DNA from 2 places in the Thioalkalivibrio sp. K90mix genome. Region 2 is predicted to be linked to the other one. Evidence: riboswitches for the same ligand, from Rfam matches in the RefSeq annotation. Region 2 holds a riboswitch; the other holds the start of a gene.
What was found. A riboswitch is a leader RNA that binds a small molecule or an ion and turns the genes downstream of it on or off. The one in region 2 is predicted to bind cobalamin.
Positions count from the first base shown of each region.

Region 1: linked by a shared signal. The riboswitch ahead of bluB (5,6-dimethylbenzimidazole synthase) and the one ahead of TK90_RS03975 (TonB-dependent receptor domain-containing protein) in region 2 are both predicted to bind cobalamin.

Region 1 is NC_013889.1:1,551,172-1,554,580, reverse strand. Features, by position in the region: gene TK90_RS07340 (iron ABC transporter permease) at 1-310, opposite strand, end outside; gene TK90_RS07335 (cobalamin-binding protein) at 317-1,219, opposite strand; cobalamin riboswitch at 1,365-1,560, shown strand; gene bluB (5,6-dimethylbenzimidazole synthase) at 1,656-2,378, shown strand; gene cbiB (adenosylcobinamide-phosphate synthase CbiB) at 2,375-3,277, shown strand; gene cobD (threonine-phosphate decarboxylase CobD) at 3,330-3,409, shown strand, end outside.
Region 2 is NC_013889.1:842,251-845,659, reverse strand. Features, by position in the region: gene TK90_RS03975 (TonB-dependent receptor domain-containing protein) at 1-1,397, opposite strand, end outside; cobalamin riboswitch at 1,539-1,788, opposite strand; gene TK90_RS03970 (hypothetical protein) at 1,834-3,409, opposite strand, start outside.

The DNA.
Region 1 (3,409 bases), 710 kb from region 2:
CCAGCAGGGCGCCCACGGAAGCCCCGCCGGAGAGACCCAGCACATAGGGGTCGGCCAGCGGGTTGCGCAGCAACACCTGCATCAGAGCGCCGGCGACGCCCAGCAGCCCGCCGGCGGCGAACGCGGCCAGGGCGCGCGGAAGGCGCAGTTCCAGCACCAGCGTGCTGTGCAGGCGGCTGCCTTCGCCCTGAAGCACCGCGAGCAGGTCGCCGAGGGGGATGGCGACACTGCCGTAGGCCAGGGCGACCAGGATCGCGAGCAGTGACGCCGGGAGCAGGACCCCCGTGGCGAGGAGGAAGGAGCGGGTCACGGAGGATCAGTCCGTCCGGCGCTGGCGGGCGCGTTCGAGTTCCTCGCACATGAGCCGGGTTCCTTCGGCAATCCGCGGAGTGTGACGCTGGAGGAGCGACGGCGGGATGAAGAACAGGTTGTCGCGCTGCACCGCGGTCATGTCCTCCCATTGTTCCCAGGCAATCACCCAGTCCGGCCGGTCCTCGCCCATGCCGCCGCCAATGATCACCTCCGGGTCGGCGTCGATCACGGCCTCGCGATCCATGCGCGGTACCAGGCGGTCCAGGTGGCCGAACACGTTGTCGCCCCCGCACAGGCGGATGGCCTCGCTGATCAGGTGTTCGTCGTTGACCGTCATCAGGGGCTGCTCCCAGACCTGGTAGAACAGCGGGACCGGGTCGCGGTCGGCATAGTCGAGCCGTAGCGTCTCGATCTCGTCGAGAAAGGCCTGCACCGCCTCTTCGCCGTGTTCCTCGGTACCCGCGAGCTGGGCCATGCGACGCATGCTGGAGGCCACCCCTTCGAAACTGCGCGGTTCCGAGACATAGACATTCAGTCCCAGATCGCGCAGGCGCTCGATCTGCGAGCTGGAATTGCCACTGCGCCAGGCGACCACCAGGTCCGGGTCCATTTCGACCACGCGTTCCAGATCGATGCGGCTGTAGCCGCCGACTCGCGGGATCATCTCCGCCTCCGGTGGAAAATCGCTGTGCTGGGTGACGCCCACCAGCTTGTCTCCGGCACCGACGGCGAAGAGGACTTCGGTGATGTGCGGGGCCAGGCTGACGATGCGTTCGGCGGGCCGGTCGAGCGTGACCTCGCGATCGTCGTCGTCGGTCACCGTGACCGGCTCGGCCAGTGCCGGTGCCGCGCACAGGAGTATCGTGACAAGGAGCGTCAACTGGCGTTTTATGGCGATTAAAATCATTAAAAATCCGATGGTTGTGTATTGTTTGTAATGTAGAAAATACCGTATTTCGGGGCGCCGAACGGGTAGCGAAAGCGCTTCATCATAGCAGCAAGGGCCAGATGGTTTGGTGCCCAAATTGGTCGCGGGTGGCCCGAGCGCGTATCATGTCTCGCTTTCGCCAGGTGCCTGCAGTGCGCAGGTGAAACGGGAAGCCGGTGCAAGTCCGGCGCTGCCCCCGCAACGGTAAGCGAGCGGCGAAGCAGACTGGCCACTGGGTCCTGCACCTGGGAAGGCGTCTGCCGATCGGCATCGTCCGACGCTCGCAAGCCCGGAGACCGGCCTGGCGGTGATTCATCCTGCGACCGTGCGGCGGGCAACGGTCGAGGGCGCAGGCGTGCTGGCTTGATGCCTGTTCCTTCGTGTCTTCGCCGTGCCGTCGCCTCGACGGAACCTCATGACGGCCCCAACTCCCAACCAGTCAGAAGAGAATCCGAACGCGTTCGCCTCGGCGGAGCGTGCCGCGGTGTATCGCGTGATCGGCGAGCGCCGGGACATGCGCCATTTCCGCCCGGACCCGGTGGATGCCGATACGTTGCGGCGGCTACTGGAGGCCGCACATCAGGCGCCCAGTGTGGGCTACATGCAGCCCTGGCGCTTTCTGCGGGTGACGGACCTGCGGCTGCGCGACGCGCTGCATGGCCATGTGGCGGCCGAACAGTCGCGCACGGCCGAGGCCTGTGGCGAGCGAGCCGCGGAGGTGCACCGGCTGAAGCTCGAGGGTATCCGCGATGCCGGCGAGCTGCTCGTGGTGGCCCTGACCGACGGGCGCGAGCGCTACGTGCTGGGTCGGCGCACGATGCCGGAGATGGATCTGTGCTCCGCAGCCTGTGCGATCCAGAACCTGTGGCTGGCGGCGCGGGCCGAAGGCCTGGGCATGGGCTGGGTATCCCTGTTCGACCCGGACTGGCTGGCGCGCGAACTGGGTATGCCGGAAGGGGCCTGGCCGATCGCGATCCTCTGCCTGGGCCATGTGGATGCGTTCTACGAGCGGCCCATGCTGGAAACCGAGGGCTGGGATCAGCGGCGGCCGCTGGACGAGCTGGTGTTCGAGAATCGCTGGGAACAACAACGGGACTCGAGTGCGGATGCGCCGCGCGCGGCTCGACGCCGCGCATGACCACCTTCGCACTGCTGGTCGCCGCTCTGGTACTGGATCGGCTGCTGGGGGACCCGCGGCGAGGCCATCCGCTGGCAGGATTCGGGATGCTGGCGGCCGGGGCGGAGCGGCTCGGCCACGCGGATTCGGTCTGGCGCGGCGGCTTCTGGGTGCTGGTGCTGGTCGTGCCCTTCGGGCTGGCGGCCTGGTGGCTGAGCCGCCTCCCGGGCGGCTGGCTGGTGGAGCTGGCCGTGCTGTGGCTGGCGCTCGGCGGGCGCGGGCTGGAGGAGCACGCCCGTCGCGTGATTGATGCCCTGCAGGCCGGGGACCTTCCTGGCGCCCGACAGGCAGTGGGCATGCTGGTCAGCCGCGATACTTCGGAGCTGGACGCGTCCGGTGTTCGTGCGGCCACGGCGGAGTCGGTGCTGGAGAACGGCAACGACGCGGTGTTCGCGACGGTATTCTGGTTCCTGGTCGCGGGTGCGGCGGGTGTCGTGGTCTACCGTCTGGTGAACACGCTGGATGCGATGTGGGGCTACCGCACGCCGCGCCATGCACGCTTCGGGCGGGTCGCGGCGCGGCTGGACGATATCCTCAACTGGGTCCCGGCACGCCTGACCAGCCTGGCCTATGCGCTGGCCGGACAGACGCGGACGGCGCTGCGCTGCTGGCGCGACCAGGGCAGACGCTGGAAGAGCCCGAACGCGGGACCGGTGATGGCCGCCGGGGCAGGGGCGCTGGGGGTGACGCTGGGCGGTCCGGCGCACTATGCCGGGGGTACCGAGGATCGGCCGGTCCTCGGTGCCGGCGCCGCCCCGGGCCCGGGTGCCATCGATGCCGCACTGCGGTTGGTCGATCACGCGCTGGCGATCTGGCTGGTGGCCATCGCCACAGGAGTACTGATTCTTGTATTCGTCTAACGCCACAACCGAATCCGCGAGCGGGCCGCTGAAGCAGGTCCACGGGGGCGGTGTGCGTGCGGCGGCGGCGCATTACGGGATCCCCGAGGCGCAGTGGCTGGACCTGTCCACGGGGATCAACCCGCAGGGTTA
Region 2 (3,409 bases):
CGTGTCTCGAAAGCGCTCAAATCAAGATATCCGGATCCCGCCGAATAACGGGCCCCTATTTCGAAAGTTTCAGATTCCTCTGGATCAAGGTCAGGGTTGCCGCGGAAAAACCCGATGTCAGGATGGTAAAGTTCGTTAAACGTTGGGGCCTTGAATGCTGTCCCGTAAGAAGCCCGCAGTCGCCATGCTTCCGCGACCTGGAATCCCCAGGCGACTTGACCGGTAGTTTTACTACCGAACTGTTCATTGTCGTCGTATCGTAACGAACCCTCCAAAGTATGCCGGCCTAGATCGGCTTGGAGAACCCCAAACCCACCAATGTTGTAGCGGCTGGTCTCCTCATATTCGTCCGTACCGAATCCCTCTCTTAGCCCAGGATCATCGACCTGAATACGGTCCTCACGGGCGTCAACGCCTGCCGTGAGGAACAGCTGATCCGACAGGACGATTTCGTTCAACCAGTCGATCGAATCACGCTTCGTGTCATAACGCGATGTGAATTCCCCATCCACATAGCGATCATTCTCATCACGTGCATGTGCAACACTCAGCTCAGTATCCCAACGGTTATTCACCGGGATGCGGAACCCCGCACGGAAGGCTGCATGGACAAAGTCGGTGTAGTCATCTCCCTCCGTACTGTCAAACTCTGACTCCCCTTCCGAGTACAGTACGTTGCCGAAAACCTCAATCCCATTGTCTAGTCGATGGGTCACCTTGGTCGCAAGCGAAGTGTTGTCGTAGCCGTCACGGTCATCGTCACCAACGTCATCCTGCACATTGATGCCGTCGGTCTCGAAATGGCTGAGCGAGAAGCTGTAGTTCGTGTTCTCGGTTCCGCCGGCCACTCCCACACCCGTTTCCCAGGTGTTGAAGCTGCCGCCCCCGACAAACGCGTTGACCCTTGGTGGCCCCTTCTGACCCTCGCGGGTAAAGACCTGCACCACGCCACCAATGGCGTCGGAGCCGTAGATGCTGGTCCGCGGTCCGCGCACCACTTCGACGCGCTCGATCTCCTCCGGTGGCAGGAACTGCCAGCTTGCGCCGCCACTGGTGGCCGACCCCATGCGCACGCCGTCGATCAGAAGCAGGGTGTGGTCGGAGCTTGTCCCGCGGGTGTAGACGGAAGTGGTCTTGCCGAAGGCGCTGTTCTGGGAGGTCTCGATCCCGGCGCGGCCCTCCAGCAGATCGGTGAACTGCTGGGGCTGCAGGCGTTCGATCTCTTCGCGGCCAATGACGGTAACCGAGGACAGGGTCTCGTCGACGGTCTGCGCGACACGCGCGGCCGTGACCTGAACCACATCGAGGGTGTGCGCTTCGGCATTGGAGTCTGGCGTGTCGGCCAGTAGCGGGGTCGTGGCCAGCAGGATGGCCGTGGAAAGTGCTGTGCGTTTCATGTCGTCCGTGTCTCCCGGCGAGCCGCCCGCACGCCGTTGATTCATCGGGATCACGCAGACGAGGGAAGATAGACACGAGGGGGACCCAGCACAGCCGCTATGCGACCAGGCCTGATCATCCGCCTCGCATGCCCGCCGCATGCCGCGCGATCATTCCCTGGCCGGTCTCCGGGCTGACGAGCGTTCCGGTGCGGCGCCTTCCCGAACGATTCCGTTCAGTGGCATGTGCCGCGACCATCAGAGGCCATCATGGCCTCTCGCTCGATCACCGTTGCGGGGGCAGCGTCGGATTCGTCCGCAGGCATCCAGATACCTTTGGCGGGCTCACCGAACTTCCCGTTTAACCCGCCGGCGAGACACGCCGACGGGCACCAGAAAACGCACGAAAGCCTACACCATTGGTCAAGAAATTACCAGACCCGGGAAACGCGCAACGTCAGGATCGCTGGGCCTCTGCCTGCACATAGCGCACACCGCGCTTGAGCAACCGGCCCCAGGACTTGTCCTGCAGCATGGCGTCGAACTCCGGCGAACGCTCGGCACGCAACGCCACCGGCGGCATCTGTGCGCCCTCGTCCACCGGGTGCGCGGCCAGCATCTCCAAGCGCTCCTGATTGGCACCATATTGCTGTACCAGGAAATCACGCATGGAGTCGGACAGGGGCAGGTGGTAGATGCGTGTCAGGCGCAGCGCCAGCCACTCCGCCATACGTCCGAGATCCTGGCGCACCATGCGCACCATGGCCGAGCCCAGGCCCGCCTTGGCATCCGCATTCATGCCGACGTACAGCCCCCCGAGATAGGCGGCCGGATTTGCATAGATCGCACGCTGGATACTCGGGTTGGTCAGGTCGACCAGAGGCTCGAGAATCAGTGCGAGCTGGATGCCGATGCGCTTGGCGGTGTCCGCATCCAGCAGGTGTCCGCCAAAGTAGAACAGGTCGCCCTCGCGCCGGATGCCGAGCTCGGACAGGTATTCACAAAACCGGTCGGCCAGGCGCAGTTTCTGGTCATCCGTCAGTTCGATCACCTCCTCGCTCACCCGAATACCGCGCGCACTGCGCTTGAACCAGCTTTGCTGCCCCTTCTTCTCGACCTCCCGGCGTCGCAGCGCCTCCCAGCGCTCGACCGCAGCGGTATAGCGACTCTGCGCCTGCATCAGCTGGTCCCGTGCCGCGCGCAGGTCCTCAACCTGACGCAGCGCCCGCCCAAGCAATCGGCCCTCCGGCGAGTTCACGGGCGGGCGGGCCTGCTCCAGCTTCGCGAGTGCATCCAGCACATCGCGCCCGAGGTCGAGGGTCGACGCACGCAGGACCTGCGGATCCAGCCCACTGGCCGGGCTTTGTGCCAGCAACATCGCCAGCGAACGCAGGCGGCTGACCACGCCCGCCTGCGCAACACGGAAACGGTTGCCCTGGTACTCGAGCCGGTCCAGCGCATGCCCCAGCCGCCAGCCACCCGACCACTCGAAACTCAACCGCCGGATCTGCCGCCCGTTGACCATCTCGAAGGCCAGCACAAACATGGCCTGCGCATCATCCAGTGTGCAGCGCGACAGGTCGTCCGAGTCCGCCGCGGAGAACAGGCGGTCCAGAAACTGATCGATCCGCCGGACGCCATCCTCGCGCGTCGGCGCGACGCCCTGCAGCCGGTCGCGCAGCGGGTCCGCCAGCTCGGAGGCATCGTGGTGCAGTTTTTCCAGCGCGGCCAGACGCGCATCCGCCGTGGCGTCCACCAAGTCCGCCACGCGCGAGCGCAGCCCCAGTCGGCGGTAGATCTCGATCTGCTCGGCCGCCGCCGCGAGGCTGGTATCGCCCGTCATTTCGCGCACCGCGACCGCGACGCCTTCCGGAGAGATATCCACCTCGTGCAGCAGCACCTCGGCGGCCTTGCGCCGTCGCATGTCCGGTGCCATCTCGGCCATCGCCAGATCGCGCGTCACGAACAGCAGATCCGGCAACAGGTCGATCGTATTACGCAGCTGATCGCGCGAGCGCTCCTGCCGCTTGCCC